DNA from 2 places in the Pseudomonas poae RE*1-1-14 genome. Region 2 is predicted to be linked to the other one. Evidence: predicted binding sites of a transcription regulator. Region 2 holds the regulator's gene; the other holds the start of a gene.
The links. The regulator sigma-54, encoded in region 2, starts transcription at its own class of promoters, with help from an activator protein. The targets are predictions, from matches to a motif close to ANTGGCATNNANNTTGCTNT.
Positions count from the first base shown of each region.

Region 1 (7,969 bases), 1.2 Mb from region 2:
AAGCACACCGAACACAAGGATTTCGCCATCGTCGACGCGGCGATGAACGACCTGATCCGCCCGGCGCTGTACCAGGCCTGGATGAACGTCACCGCCGTGACCCCTCGCGACAGCGAAGCGCGCGCCTACGATATCGTCGGGCCAATCTGCGAGACCGGCGACTTCCTGGCCAAGGATCGTCAGCTGGCGCTTGCCGAAGGCGATTTGCTGGCCATTCATTCGGCCGGTGCCTATGGGTTTGTCATGAGTTCCAACTACAACACCCGCGGGCGTACCGCCGAGGTGCTGGTGGACGGTGATCAAGCATTTGAAGTGCGTCGCCGCGAGACGGTAGCCGAGTTGTATGCTGGCGAAAGCCTGCTGCCGGAGTAAGCCATGCTGCTGCGTTTTACCAAGATGCACGGGCTGGGTAATGATTTCATGGTCCTCGACCTGGTCAGCCAGCACGCGCACATCCTGCCCAAGCACGCCAAACAATGGGGTGACCGGCACACCGGCATCGGTTTCGACCAATTGCTGATCGTCGAGGCGCCAAGCAATCCGGAGGTGGATTTCCGCTACCGGATCTTCAACGCCGACGGCACCGAAGTGGAACAGTGCGGCAACGGCGCCCGCTGTTTCGCGCGCTTTGTGCTGGACAAGCGCCTGACCGCCAAGCGCCAGATCCGCGTCGAGACCAAAGGCGGCGTGATCGAGCTGGATATCCGCAATGACGGCCAGATCAGCGTCAACATGGGCGCGCCGCGCCTGGTGCCGGCGGACATTCCGTTTCAGGCCGACGTGCAGGCCGCAAGCTACCCGCTGGACGTCGACGGCCACAGTGTTGAGATCGCCGCCGTGTCCATGGGCAACCCCCATGCGGTGCTGCGGGTCAACGACATCAACAATGCGCCGGTGCATGAGCTGGGGCCGAAGATCGAACATCATCCGCGCTTTCCGGCGCGGGTGAACGTGGGCTTCATGCAGGTGATCGACCGCTCCCGCGCGCAACTGCGTGTATGGGAACGCGGCGTCGGCGAAACACAGGCCTGCGGCACCGGCGCCTGCGCCGCCGCCGTGGCCGCGATCAGCCAGGGCTGGATGGATTCGCCGCTGCTGATCGACCTGCCCGGTGGACGCCTGTCCATCGAATGGGCAGGCCCGGGCCACCCGGTGCTGATGACCGGGCCGGCCTCGCGTGTATACGAAGGACAGGTCCGTCTATGAGTGAGCCAAGCCAATGACCGATAAACCTCGAGTACCCGCACACGCTACCCCGAGCGAAAGTCTGGAGGCCGCTGCAGTCGCGGCGTACCTTGAGGCTAATCCGGACTTCTTCGTCGAACACGAAGAATTGCTGCCGGCCCTGCGCATTCCTCACCAGCGCGGCGATACCGTGTCGCTGGTGGAGCGGCAGATGAAGATTCTGCGCGAGCGCAACATCGAAATGCGCCATCGGCTCTCGCACCTGATGGACGTGGCCCGTGATAACGATCGCCTGTTCGACAAGACCCGCCGCCTGATCCTGACCCTGATGGACGCCACCAGCCTGGAAGAAACGGTCATGGCCGTCGAGGACAGCCTGCGCGAGGATTTCCAGGTGCCTTTTGTCAGCCTGATACTGTTCAGCGAAAACCCGATGCCGGTAGGGCGTTGGGTCAGCGGCAGCGACGCACAAACCGCCATCGGCGGCCTGCTGTCCGAAGGCAAGAGCATCAGCGGCACCTTGCGTGAACACGAGCTGGACTTTCTATTCGGTGCCGAACAGCGCAAGCAGATCGGCTCCACCGCCGTGGTCGCGCTCAGTCACCAGGGCCTGCACGGCGTATTGGCCATCGCCAGCCGTGACCCGCAGCACTACAAGAGTTCGGTGGGCACGCTGTTTCTGACCTACATCGCCGAAGTGCTGGGCCGCGTGCTGCCACGCTACACCACCGCCCTGCGCGCTGTGCGCTAGTCATGCACGGGCAACTGGACGCTTATTGCGCACACCTGCGCAACGAGCGCCAGGTGTCGCCTCATACCCTTGAGGCCTACCGGCGGGACTTGAACAAGGTCCTGGCCTATTGTGAGAAACAGCACGTCAGTAGCTGGAAAGCCCTGGATATCCAGGCCCTGCGCAGCCTGATCGCACGGTTGCACCAGCAAGGCCAGTCCTCGCGTAGCCTGTCTCGCCTGCTGTCGGCAGTGCGGGGGCTCTATCATTACCTGAACCGCGAAGGCTTGTGCGACCACGATCCGGCCAATGGCCTGTCGCCGCCAAAGGGCGAGCGGCGCCTGCCCAAGACACTCGACACGGACCGCGCCCTGCAGTTGCTCGATGGCGCGGTGGAGGATGACTTCCTCGCCCATCGCGATCAGGCGATTCTGGAGCTGTTCTACTCCTCGGGCCTGCGTCTCTCTGAGCTGACCGGCCTGAACCTTGATCAACTGGACCTCGCGGACGGCCTGGTGCAGGTGCTGGGCAAGGGCAGCAAGACCCGCGTCCTGCCGGTCGGCAGAAAGGCCCGCGAAGCCCTGCAACTGTGGCTGCCGCTGAGGGCGCTGACCAATCCGGTGGACGACGCGGTATTCATCAGCCAGCAAGGCCGGCGCCTAGGGCCCCGGGCCATTCAAGTGCGGGTCAAGGCGGCGGGCGAGCGTGAACTGGGGCAGAACCTGCACCCGCACATGCTGCGACACTCCTTTGCCAGCCATCTGCTCGAATCCTCCCAGGACCTGCGCGCGGTCCAGGAACTGCTCGGCCACGCCGACATCAAGACCACGCAGATCTACACCCACCTGGACTTCCAACACCTGGCAACGGTATACGACAGCGCCCATCCACGGGCCAAACGCATCAAGGGCGGCGACTCATGAGTATCAAGCTGATCACCTTCGACCTGGACGACACGCTCTGGGACAACGTACCCGTCATCATCAGCGCCGAAGCGTCGATGCGCGAATGGCTAGCGCTCAATGCCTCCAGGGTCGGCGACCTGCCCCTGGAGCATTTCGCCAGCCTGCGCCAGCAGGTATTGCAGCGCCATCCGGAGCTTAAACACCGCATCAGCGTGCTGCGCCACCGTGTGCTGATGCTGGCATTTGAGGAAGCGGGCTACCCTCAGCCTGAAGCCACGCAAATGGCCGATGTCTGCTACGAGGCGTTCATTCACGCGCGGCATCAGCTCACCGTATTTCCCGACGCCGAGCCGATGCTCAAGGCGCTGCGCCAGCACTTCCTGCTCGGGGTGATCACCAACGGCAACGCAGACGTGCAGCGTGTAGGTCTGGCGGATTATTTTCATTTTGCGCTACGCGCCGAAGACATCGGCATTGCCAAGCCGGATGCGCGTTTGTTTGAGGAAGCGTTACAGCGTGGTGGCGTGGATGCCAGTGAGGCAGTGCATGTTGGCGATCATCCTGGTGATGACATTGCCGGCGCGCAGAAGGCCGGGTTGCGTGCAGTGTGGTTCAACCCGACAGGCAAGGCGTGGGAAGCGGACAAGCGTCCTGATGCCGAGATTGGTAGTTTGACGGAGCTGCCGGCGGTGCTCGCGGGCTGGAAGTGACGCGATTGTTGCAACACTGAGTGTCAATTGTGGGAGGGGCTTGCTCCCGATAGCAGTGGGTCAGCCAACAGAGGTATGGACTGACAGCCTGCTATCGGAAGCAAGCCCCCTTCACATTCTTTAGTGGTGATTTATAAATTTGTGTCCGCCATGAAAAAGCCCGCAGCGACGGCGGGCTTTTTCCTACAGGCAGCTAGCTGACCTTAGATAGGTCGGCTGCCGTATTTGTTATCCGGCTTCTTCGGCGGATCCGCCACGACATTGGGCTCGACCTCGACCACTTTGCCGCCTTTGGCGAGGAATTCTTCCATCGCACGGGCCAAGGCATCGCGCTCTTTGTTCTTGGCCTCAACGCTTGGCAGCTCGTCTACCGACACCGCAGCCTTGGCTTTGCCTTTGGCTTTGGGAGCCGCGTCATCGGCACCGCCGTCCTCGGCATCGTCAGCAACGTCTTCCGCCGCTACTTCAAGACCTTCTTCGGTGTCGTCTTCATCACCTACTTCGAGGTCGTCTTGTTCCAGATCATCGTCGCTCATGTTCTACCTCATGACTTGCGAAAAGCAGATTAGTTATAGCCCAGCTTCACCCCCTGTCGAGGTCGCCGGAAAAAAATCAACATCCACCGGGTTTCCAGTGGCTTATGCCTCTTCACCGTGCAGGGTGGCGAGGACTTTACGAGCACCACCATGATCACGGTGCTCGCCCAGATAAACACCTTGCCAGGTCCCCATCGCCAAGCGGCCGGCGCTTACCGGCAGACTCAGTTGGCAGCCCAGCAGGCTAGCCTTGAAGTGCGCAGGCAGATCATCCGGTCCTTCGTCGTTGTGTTCGAACCCGGACCGACCTTGCGGCACCAGCGAGTTGAAAAACCGTTCGAAGTCACGACGTACCGCCGGGTCGGCATTCTCATTGACGGTCAACGAGGCCGAGGTGTGCTGCAGCCACAGATGCAACAGGCCCACACGGCAAGTCTTCAATTCAGGCAAGCCGGCAAGCAACTCTTGCGTTACCAGATGAAAGCCCCGGGGCTTGGCCCGCAGGGTAATCAGGGTCTGTTGCCACATACAGTTCTCCGCCCATCGGCGCGCATTCTAGCGCGCTCTGGGAAAAAACAAAGTGCCGAATACGCCTACATGCCTGTAAGACTTTCGCACCCTTGAAAGCACCGAGTGCGCCCCATTACAAACTCGGGGTCAAAACCGGTACAGCGTGTTATGACTGACAAACGCCAGACAAAAAAATGCCCGGCAAGCCGGGCAGTTTTTTTTCGCATGCTTACAAGTTGTAACCACGCTCGTTGTGTTGCGCCAGGTCGAGGCCCACGGCCTCTTCCTCTTCGGTAACCCGCAGGCCCATGACCATGTCGAGAACCTTGAGGATTACGAAGGTCACGATGGCCGTGTAGATCACGGTGAAACCGACGCCTTTGCACTGGATCCAGACCTGCGCCGCGATGTCGGTCACGGTGCCGAAGCCGCCCAATGCAGGGGCTGCGAATACACCCGTGAGGATCGCGCCGACGATACCGCCGATACCGTGTACGCCAAAGGCGTCCAGGGAGTCATCGTAGCCCAGCTTGCGCTTGAGCGTGGTGGCGCAGAAGAAGCAGATCACACCGGCCGCCAGGCCGATGATCAGCGCGCCCATCGGGCCCACGGTACCGGCAGCTGGCGTAACGGCAACCAGACCGGCCACAACACCCGAGGCAATACCCAGTGCGCTTGGCTTGCCGTGCGCGATCCACTCGGAAAACATCCAGCCCAGCGCCGCAGCCGCGGTGGCGATCTGGGTTACCAGCATCGCCATGCCGGCGGTACCGTTGGCCGCAGCGGCGGAACCTGCGTTGAAGCCGAACCAGCCGATCCACAGCATCGCCGCGCCCACCAGGGTGTAACCCAGGTTGTGCGGAGCCATCGGGGTAGTCGGGAAGCCTTTACGCTTGCCGAGCACGATGCACGCTACCAGGCCAGCCACACCGGCGTTGATGTGCACCACGGTGCCGCCGGCAAAGTCCAGCACGCCCCAGTCCCACAGCAGGCCACCATTACCGCTCCAGACCATGTGCGCGATCGGCGCATAGACCAGGGTGAACCAGATGGCCATGAAGATCAGCATCGCGGAGAATTTCATGCGCTCGGCGAATGCACCGACGATCAGCGCCGGGGTGATGATCGCGAACGTCATCTGGAAGGTGATGAACACCGCTTCCGGGAACAGCGCCGCAGGACCGGTGATGCTGGCCGGGGTCACGCCCGCCAGGAACGCCTTGCCCATGCCGCCGAAGAAGGAGTTGAAGTTGACCACGCCCTGTTCCATACCGGTGGTATCGAACGCGATGCTGTAGCCGTAGACGACCCACAGGATGCTGATCAGGCCGGTGATGGCAAAGCACTGCATCATCACCGACAGAATATTTTTGGAGCGGACCATGCCGCCGTAGAACAGCGCCAGGCCGGGGATGGTCATGAACAGCACCAGAGCGGTGGCGGTCAGCATCCAGGCGGTGTCGCCGGAGTTGAGGACTGGAGCCGCCACTTCGTCTGCCGCCATGGCCAGGCTTGGCATTACGATGGACAACAGGGCTCCGAGCCCTGCGAATTTACGCAGAGTCATATTGTTTTCTCCTGGGGCGTTGGGGTTTGGCGGCTTAGATTGCGTCGGTATCGGTTTCGCCGGTACGGATGCGAATAGCCTGTTCCAGATTGACCACGAAGATCTTGCCGTCACCGATCTTGCCGGTGTTGGCGGCCTTGGTTATCGCCTCGATAACCCGATCAAGATCCTTGTCGTCAATGGCGACATCAATCTTCACCTTCGGCAGGAAATCCACCACGTATTCCGCGCCGCGATACAGCTCGGTATGACCCTTCTGCCGACCGAAGCCTTTGACCTCGGTAACGGTAATGCCCTGCACGCCGATCTCGGACAATGACTCGCGTACATCGTCCAACTTGAACGGCTTGATGATGGCAGTGACTAGCTTCATGAAAACTCTCTCCCGAATTGGTGGACTTGCCCCAGGAAAACAAACCCGACTCAAGTCTAAGCGCAGTGCCTGGCTTTGTAACGCATCGTTACCTCGGCATTCACCGTTGCAACGCAAGCGAACCACTGGTGACGAAACCTGTACCCCTGATCCATCGGCGCACTGCATTCGTCACAGCGACTGCATCAGTGCATGGGTCATGATCGACTAAGCAGAAACCTTGCCAGCTCCGTAAAAATCACTGAAATCAGCCTTTTGCCCTCATATGCCGCAACACGCAGGAGATTGGCGGCGGCAATGCGCACAAAAACAGTGCGCAGGCGCCAGGCACGATGCGCGAAAAGCGTGCGTCCTCGCGGTTGAAAAAGACTATAGACGCTGCGTGATACACTGCCGGCCAACAGTTATTCCGGAATATTTCCCATGCTCGCGCCCAAAGACTTCCTCGACGCCCTGAGCGGCCATGCCTCTCGCCTGTTCAGCGGCGACACCCCGCTGCCCCGCAATGAAATCGAAAGCCAGTTCAAGGCATTGCTGCAAAGTGGCTTCAGCAAACTCGACCTGGTAAGCCGCGAAGAGTTTGACAGCCAGATGGTGGTGCTGGCCCGCACCCGTGCGCGGCTGGAGAGCCTGGAGGCGAAGGTCGCGGAGTTGGAAGCGCGGCTGCCCCCCACTGCCGAGTAACTGACGCAACAGGGTCAGAATGTGGGAGCGGGGTTGCTCGCGCCCACATTTACTCTGTGTCGCTCCTTGGATACGTTCTGTAAAACCTCCTCGCTTCGCTCTTTCCAGCCTCGTCTACCCTTGAAAAAGCCGCACAAAGCGGTCCTCCATTTCAAGGAACGAGCATGTCCCTCGCCATTGTCCACAGCCGCGCCCAGGTTGGCGTCGAAGCCCCCGCCGTCACCGTCGAGGTGCATATGGCCAATGGTTTGCCGTCCCTGACGCTGGTGGGTTTGCCCGAAACCGCCGTCAAGGAAAGCAAGGACCGTGTACGCAGTGCCATCCTCAATTCGGCCCTGCAATACCCGTCGCGCCGGATCACGCTAAGCTGCACACTTTTGGGAAAAATGGGATGTGCTAGAGCTGCTTCATGCTCCACTGGAGCAGACCAGCAGCACGGATTTAGGGAACCGGAAGCGTGGCTTTCATCCGCTAGCCCCGACAATCCAACGAATGACTATGGCAAGCTAAAGGACCAAATTGGAGTGGAGATTCCCGATGGATCGAGTACAGGCTCACGTAGCAAGACTGATGCGCTCAATTCTCTTGAGGCCCAGCGCTGAGGACAAAATGCCGGCAGCGCAGTTTTTTGCAGGGAGAGGAAAGCCGTTTACTTTCTCAGGTGGAATTGGACTCACTTGGTGGTACAGCCCAGATACCTTCAATGCCATTGATACGGTAACAGCTCTTATCATCGAAACCGAACAGGAGTTCAAAGACTGTGATACCG
Region 1 covers NC_020209.1:4,550,439-4,558,407, forward strand. The annotation lists gene lysA (diaminopimelate decarboxylase) at 1-372, shown strand, start outside; gene dapF (diaminopimelate epimerase) at 376-1,206, shown strand; gene H045_RS20045 (DUF484 family protein) at 1,220-1,936, shown strand; gene xerC (tyrosine recombinase XerC) at 1,939-2,838, shown strand; gene H045_RS20055 (HAD family hydrolase) at 2,835-3,530, shown strand; gene sutA (transcriptional regulator SutA) at 3,734-4,066, opposite strand; gene H045_RS20065 (secondary thiamine-phosphate synthase enzyme YjbQ) at 4,169-4,594, opposite strand; gene H045_RS20070 (ammonium transporter) at 4,806-6,143, opposite strand; gene glnK (P-II family nitrogen regulator) at 6,178-6,516, opposite strand; gene H045_RS20080 (accessory factor UbiK family protein) at 6,940-7,200, shown strand; partial or broken gene H045_RS24755 (magnesium chelatase domain-containing protein) at 7,365-7,568, shown strand; gene H045_RS25135 (HEPN domain-containing protein) at 7,738-7,969, shown strand, end outside.
Region 1: a site for sigma-54 is predicted at 6,725-6,744, ahead of glnK (P-II family nitrogen regulator). Genes of this name have one in related genera too.

Region 2 (7,969 bases):
AGCCCGGATTGTTCACGTAGCTCCGGCTTCCAGTAAGGATTGGGCAGGCAGCGCACATCGAATACCAGGTCGGCATCCACCGGCATGCCGCGCTTGAAGCCAAATGACTCGACCAGAAAGGCCGTACCAGGCTCAGGCTGATTGAGCAGGCGCAGCTTGATCGCGTCGCGCAGCTGGTACAGGTTCAGATTGGTGGTGTTGATCTTCAGGTCGGCCAGATCAATGATTGGTCCCAGCAGCTTGGTTTCGTCCTCTATGGCTTCGGCCAGCGAACGGTTCGGGCTGCTCAGCGGGTGGCGCCGGCGGGTTTCGGAGAAGCGCTTGAGCAGCGTCTCTTCGTCCGCGTCCAGGTACAGCACGTCACAATGAATATGCTTGCCGCGCACCTCTTCGAGCAGTTCGGGGAACCGCGAAAGGTGGCTGGGCAGGTTGCGGGCGTCAATCGAGACGGCGACCAGAGGTTGCGCCAGTTCGGTGTGGATGAGCGCGCGTTCGGCCAGTTCCGGCAGCAGCCCGGCGGGCAAATTATCGATGCAATAAAAGCCGCTGTCCTCAAGCACGTTGAGTGCGGTGCTCTTACCCGAGCCGGAGCGGCCACTGACAATGATCAGGCGCATGGTTATTGCTCGTCCAGCACAACCTGATACAACGCCTCATTGCTGCTGGCGTTGCGCAGTTTATGACGTACTTCCTTGCGGTCGAGCATACTGGCGATCTGCCGAAGCAGTTCCAGGTGAGCATCGGTGGCCGCTTCCGGGACCAGCAAAACGAAGAGCAGGTCGACCGGGGCACCGTCGATGGCGTCGAAATCGATGGGTCTTTCCAGGTGCAGCAAGGCGCTGACGGGGGTGTCGCAGCCTTTGAGTCGGCAGTGAGGGATGGCGATGCCGTTGCCAAAGCCGGTGGACCCCAGCTTTTCACGGTCGATCAGGGCCTTGAACACGACCTGCTCATCCAGCTCGGGCACTTCACGGCTGATCAGGTTGGCAATGTGTTCGAGGGCTTTTTTCTTGCTGCCACCCGGCGCGTTCACCAGGGAACGGCCGGGGGTCAGGATGGTTTCAAGTCGGATCATGGGGAGGCGTTAACGACCTGTACCTTGCATCAGGTGCAGATTCTTTTCCTTATGCTTTATGAGTTGGCGGTCGAGCTTGTCGTAGAGCGAGTCAATCGCCGCGTACATGTCTTCGTGTTCCGCATTGGCGACGAGCTTGGCATTCGGTACGTGCAGGGTGGCTTCGATTTTCTGCTTGAGCTTGTCGACCTCCATGATGACCTGCACGTTGGTGATCTTGTCGAAATGCCCCGCAAGCTTGTTCAGCTTGCTCTCGGTGTATTCACGCAGGGGCTTGGTGACTTCCAGCTGGTGTCCACTGATGTTGACTTGCATACAGCTTCTCCTTCGTTGCCAGTGCATAAAGCGACAGGCGAAAAGCGCCTGCCACTGGAACGCTGTGGCTCGCCCGTCACATCAAACGCTTACGCTCGCTGGAAGGCGCAATCCCAAGGGATTCGCGATACTTGGCGACGGTTCGACGGGCGACCTGAATGCCTTGTGCTTCCAGTAAACCAGCGATCTTACTGTCACTCAATGGCTTTTTCTGATTTTCCGCAGCAACCAGTTTTTTGATAATCGCGCGAATTGCCGTGGATGAGCATTCGCCGCCTTCGGAGGTGCTGACGTGGCTGGAGAAAAAGTATTTCAGCTCATATATACCCCGCGGGGTATGCATGAATTTCTGGGTGGTCACTCGCGAAATCGTCGATTCGTGCATGCCCACCGCTTCAGCGATATCGTGCAATACCAGCGGTTTCATCGCCTCGTCGCCGTACTCCAGGAAGCCGCGCTGGTGTTCGACGATCTGGGTGGCGACTTTCATCAGGGTTTCGTTGCGGCTTTGCAGGCTCTTGATGAACCAGCGGGCTTCCTGCAACTGGTTGCGCATGAAGGTGTTGTCGGCGCTGGTGTCGGCGCGGCGTACAAAGCCGGCGTATTGCGGGTTGACCCGCAGCCGGGGCACGGATTCCTGGTTAAGCTCAACCAGCCAACGCTCGTTGTCCTTGCGGACGATCACGTCGGGGACCACGTATTCGGCTTCGCTGGACTCGATCTGCGAGCCCGGACGCGGGTTGAGGCTCTGCACCAGCTCGATGACCTGGCGCAGCTCATCTTCCTTGAGCTTCATGCGACGCATCAGCTGGCTGTAGTCACGGCTGCCCAGCAAGTCGATGTAGTCGGTGACAAGGCGCTGGGCTTCGGTGAGCCATGGCGTCTTGGCGGGCAATTGACGCAATTGCAGCAGCAGGCATTCACTGAGGTTGCGCGCACCAATGCCGGCAGGCTCGAACTGCTGGATGCGATGCAGAACGGCTTCGATTTCGTCCAGTTCGATATCCAGTTCCGGGTCGAAGGCTTCCAGAATTTCGTCGAGCGTCTCGTCCAGATAGCCCTGGTTGTTGATGCAGTCGATCAGGGTGACGGCGATCAGGCGATCGGTGTCGGACATCGGCGCCAGGTTCAATTGCCACAGCAAGTGGCTCTGCAGGCTTTCGCCCACGGACGTGCGGGTGGTGAAGTCCCACTCGTCATCGTCATTGCTGGGCAGGCTGCTCGCGCTGGTCTGATAGACGTCTTCCCAGGCAGTGTCCACGGGCAGTTCGTTGGGAATGCGTTCGTTCCAGTCGCCTTCCTCGAGGTTGTCCACCGTGGGTGCGGTTTCCTGATAGGAGGTTTCCTGCACGTCCGGGTTGGGTTTTTGCTCGATGTTGTCGGCCAGTGGGTCTGCATTATCGAAGTCGTCGCCTTCTTCCTGGCGTTCGAGCATCGGATTGGACTCCAGAGCCTCCTGGATTTCCTGTTGCAGGTCCAGGGTCGACAATTGGAGCAGGCGGATGGCCTGTTGCAGCTGCGGTGTCATCGTCAGCTGCTGGCCCATTCTCAGGACTAGCGATGGTTTCATGGCAGGGGCTTAACACCTTATTCGCCGGCGCAATGCGCCATCCACGACAGGGCGCGCGAGCGCCAAACATAAGCAAATTATATGCCTGATATCGGGTGCTTTGCCTAGAGCGCGATGACAATAAAAATACCGAGGTCTTCATTGACTCGCGCGCTCGTTGGCGAACGCCCTGATACCACCGTGTCTACAGGCGGAACTCGTGACCCAGGTACACTTCCTTGACCAGTTCGTTGGCCAGGATAGTCGCCGAATCGCCTTCGGCGATCAGTTGGCCATCGTTGACGATATAGGCGGTTTCGCAAATATCGAGGGTCTCACGGACGTTGTGGTCAGTGATCAGCACACCGATGCCCTTGGCCTTCAGATGATGGATGATCTGCTTGATATCGCCGACCGAGATCGGGTCGACGCCGGCAAACGGTTCGTCCAGCAGGATGAACTTGGGCGCAGTGGCCAGGGCGCGGGCGATTTCCACGCGGCGACGCTCGCCACCGGACAAGCTCATGCCGAGGTTGTCGCGAATGTGGTTGATGTGAAATTCCTGCAGCAGGCTTTCGAGCTCCTGACGGCGGCCGTCGCGGTCGAGTTCCTTGCGGGTCTCGAGGATCGCCATGATGTTGTCGGCCACCGACAGTTTGCGGAAGATCGACGCTTCCTGTGGCAGATAACCGATACCGGCGCGTGCACGACCGTGCATGGGTTGGTGGCTGACATCGAGGTCGTCGATCAGCACGCGGCCCTGGTCGGCCTGGACTAAACCCACGATCATATAGAAGCAGGTGGTCTTGCCGGCGCCGTTGGGGCCGAGCAAGCCGACGATCTGGCCGCTGTCGATCGACAGGCTGACGTCGCGCACGACCTGACGGCTTTTGTAGGCCTTGGCCAGATGCTGGGCTTTCAGGGTTGCCATTACTCGGCCTTCTTCTTCGGCTGGATAACCATGTCGATACGCGGACGCGGTGCAGTGACCTTGGAGCCATTGGCGCGGCCGGCGTTGGCGATCTGCTTCACGGTGTCATAGGTGATCTTTTCACCTTCCGTGGAGTTGCCGTCGGGGCTCAGCACCTTGGCCTGGTCGATCAGCACAATGCGATTCTGCTGGGCGTGATACTGGATGATCTTGCCGTAGCCCTTCATCGGGCCGGTATCGGCAGGGGCCTGCTTCTGTTCGAAGTAGGCCAGGTTGCCCACCGATGTCACCACGTCGATGTCGCCAGCCGGGGTGCGCGTGAGAGTCACCGTGTTGCCGGTGATCTTCATCGAGCCCTGGGTGATGATGACGCCGCCGGTGTAGGTCGCGACGCCTTGCTTGTCATCGAGCTGAGCATCGTCAGCCGAAATATGGATCGGTTGCTGGCTATCGTTCGGCAGAGCCCAGGCGCTCACGCTTCCCAGTGCTGCGCCCAGACCGAGCAAAATAGGGAGAGTTTTAACGAGCCTCATACTGTCCTCTTACGTTCGATAGCAGGTGTATCCTGCTTTCTTTCAAATACGCTTTCATTCCCTTGCCAGTCGATACACCGCCAGCGCCGTCGATTCTAACGTCTTGCTCGGTCTGCGCATATTGCCTTTGTGGGAATACGGTCATGCGACTGCTGGTAATGATGGTGTCGCGGTTCTGTGCGTCAGTACGTGCGACGCGCACCGAGTCGATCAATTCCACCTCGGTGCCGTCCGGGTTGACCTCGCCACGCTTGCTGGTCACGTGCCACGGGAACTCGGTGCCACGGTACAAATTCAGGTCCGGGTTGGTCAGCAGGGTGACTTCGGAAGCCTTCAAATGCTCGACCTTGTCCGATGTCATCTCGTATTGCACCTTGCCATCGGGCAGGAACTGCACGCTGTAGGCGTTGGTGGCGTAATAGTCGATAACCCCTTCGTCAGCCTGCGCAACAGGCTGGTCGAGAAAGCGCTCCGGGCTGATATTCCAGTAGCCTACCGCGAGAAACAGCGCGGCAATGACCCCGAATAACAGGAAGTTGCGAATCTTTTTGCTCAGCATAAAACGCTCTATAGGTAGGCGGCGTGGGCCGCTTCAAGGCGGCCCTGGGCACGCAGGATCAACTCGCAGAACTCGCGGGCGGCGCCTTCACCGCCGCGTGCGGTCGTGATGCCATGGGCGTGTTCACGCACGAACGCGGCAGCATTGGCGACAGCCATGCCCAGACCCACCCGGCGAATCACCGGCAGGTCCGGCAAGTCATCACCCAGGTAGGCGACCTGCTCATAGCTTAGGTTGAGTTGGCCAAGAAGCTCGTCGAGCACCACCAGTTTATCCTCACGGCCCTGATACAGGTGAGGAATCCCCAGGTTTTGTGCGCGGCGTTCCACAACCGGTGTTTTTCGACCACTGATAATGGCCGTTTGCACGCCTGCGGCCATCAACATCTTGATGCCCTGGCCGTCGAGGGTGTTGAACGTCTTGAATTCGCTGCCGTCTTCGAGAAAGTACAGGCGGCCGTCGGTCAGCACGCCGTCTACGTCGAAAATCGCCAGTTTGATGTGCTTGCCGCGTTGCAGCAGGTCGTCGCTCATTTACATCACTCCCGCACGCAGCAAGTCGTGCATGTTCAGGGCGCCAATCGGGCGGTCGTCGGCATTGACCACCACCAGCGCGCCGATCTTGTGGTCTTCCATGATCTTCAGCGCTTCGGCTGCCAGCATCTCGGGGCGTGCCGTCTTGCCGTGGGGTGTCATCACGTCGTCAATGGTGGCCGTGTGGATATCAATGGTGCGGTCCAGGGTGCGGCGCAGGTCGCCGTCAGTGAACACGCCGGCCAGTCGCCCGTCCGCTTCAAGAATAACGGTCATGCCCAAGCCCTTGCGCGTCATTTCCATCAGCGCATCTTTTAGCAGCGTGCCGCGTTGGACGTGGGGCAATTCATCCCCGGAATGCATCACATTTTCCACCTTGAGCAGCAGACGGCGGCCCAGGGCGCCACCGGGGTGGGAAAATGCAAAGTCCTCGGCGGTGAACCCGCGCGCTTCGAGCAGCGCCACGGCGAGCGCGTCGCCCATCACCAGGGTGGCGGTGGTGGAAGACGTCGGCGCCAGGTTGAGCGGGCAGGCCTCGTGGGTCACGTGTACGTTCAGATTGACTTCGGCAGCCTTGGCCAGTGTCGACTCCGGGTTGCCGGTGATGCTGATCATCTGGATGCCCAGGCGTTTGATCAGCGGCAGCAGGGTCACGATTTCGTTGGTGGTGCCGGAGTTGGACAGGGCCAGGATCACGTCGTCGCGGGTGATCATGCCCATATCGCCATGACTGGCTTCAGCCGGGTGCACGAAAAACGCAGTGGTGCCGGTGCTTGCCAGGGTGGCGGCAATTTTATTGCCAACGTGGCCGGATTTGCCCATGCCGACCACCACAACGCGGCCCTTGCTGGCCAGAATCAGCTCGCAGGCGCGTACGAAATCCGCGTCGATGTGGGCCAGCAGGCCTTCTACGGCCTCAAGCTCCAGGCGGATCGTACGTTGTGCGGATTGAATGAGGTCGCTGGATTGGCTCATGTCTGAAGTCGTATAGCCTGACGAAAAGTCGGCGATTATAGCGGTAATGAACAATTCCCTCACGCTAGTTCGTCAGGCTTTATTCGATGGGCTCAAATTTACACTCAGTTACATACCTCGCGTTTTTTTCGCTGTCCTGATTCTGAACGAGCGATGTTCCGGCCTTGGGGGCTCTGCACCAGCGGTGATATAGTTCGCCGCTTGTTCGGCCCGCCCAGTACACGCGGCTATTTATATTGCGCAAGCGTGCAAACGTTTGTCGTTCACGTGGTGTCTGAGTGTGAGTCCGCATCCCAAGGAGTTTAGATGAGTGCCGATAACGCCTACGCGGTCGAGCTGAAGGGCCTTTCCTTCAAGCGCGGGACGCGCAGCATCTTCAATAACGTCGATATTCGCATTCCCCGCGGCAAGGTCACGGGCATCATGGGGCCTTCCGGTTGCGGCAAGACCACCCTGTTGCGTCTGATGGGCATGCAGTTGCGGCCCAGCGCGGGCGAAGTGTGGGTCAACGGCCAGAACCTGCCGACGCTGTCGCGCAGCGATCTGTTCGACGCGCGCAAGCACATGGGCGTGCTGTTCCAGAGCGGCGCGCTGTTCACGGACCTGGACGTTTTCGAGAACGTGGCCTTCCCGCTGCGGGTGCACACCCAGCTGTCCGACGAGATGATTCGCGACATCGTGTTGTTGAAACTGCAGGCCGTCGGCCTTCGCGGTGCCATCGACCTGATGCCCGACGAACTGTCCGGCGGCATGAAGCGCCGTGTCGCGCTGGCGCGAGCCATTGCGCTGGATCCGCAGATCCTCATGTACGACGAGCCTTTCGTTGGTCAGGACCCGATCGCCATGGGCGTGCTGGTGCGTCTGATCCGTCTGCTTAACGATGCGCTGGGCATCACCAGTATCGTGGTGTCCCACGACCTGGCCGAAACCGCGAGCATCGCCGACTACCTGTATGTAGTCGGCGATGGTCAGGTGCTGGGGCAGGGCACGCCCGAAGAGCTGATGAACGCCGACAACCCGCGCATTCGTCAATTCATGACCGGTGATCCCGACGGTCCGGTGCCCTTTCATTTTCCGGCAGCGGATTACCGCTCAGACCTTCTGGGGAAGCGTTGATGCGCAAGACATCTCTCATCGAGAAGGTCCGCCTTTTCGGTCGGTCCGGCATCGATATCATCGAAGTGCTGGGTCGTTCGACCATTTTCCTGTTCCATGCCCTACTGGGGCGCGGTGGCATCGGCGGTGGCTTTGGCCTGCTGATCAAGCAATTGCACGCCGTGGGCGTGATGTCGCTGGTCATCATCGTGGTGTCCGGGGTGTTCATCGGCATGGTGCTGGCGCTGCAAGGGTTCAACATCCTTTCAAGCTACGGCTCGGAACAGGCGGTGGGCCAGATGGTTGCCCTGACGCTGTTGCGTGAGCTGGGGCCGGTGGTTACCGCGCTGCTGTTCGCCGGGCGCGCAGGTTCTGCGTTGACCGCCGAAATTGGCAACATGAAA
Region 2 covers NC_020209.1:256,236-264,204, forward strand. The annotation lists gene rapZ (RNase adapter RapZ) at 1-617, opposite strand, end outside; gene ptsN (PTS IIA-like nitrogen regulatory protein PtsN) at 620-1,075, opposite strand; gene hpf (ribosome hibernation-promoting factor, HPF/YfiA family) at 1,085-1,390, opposite strand; gene H045_RS01195 (RNA polymerase factor sigma-54) at 1,467-2,960, opposite strand; gene lptB (LPS export ABC transporter ATP-binding protein) at 3,145-3,870, opposite strand; gene lptA (lipopolysaccharide transport periplasmic protein LptA) at 3,870-4,403, opposite strand; gene lptC (LPS export ABC transporter periplasmic protein LptC) at 4,390-4,962, opposite strand; gene H045_RS01215 (KdsC family phosphatase) at 4,971-5,495, opposite strand; gene H045_RS01220 (KpsF/GutQ family sugar-phosphate isomerase) at 5,496-6,470, opposite strand; gene H045_RS01225 (ATP-binding cassette domain-containing protein) at 6,777-7,586, shown strand; gene mlaE (lipid asymmetry maintenance ABC transporter permease subunit MlaE) at 7,586-7,969, shown strand, end outside.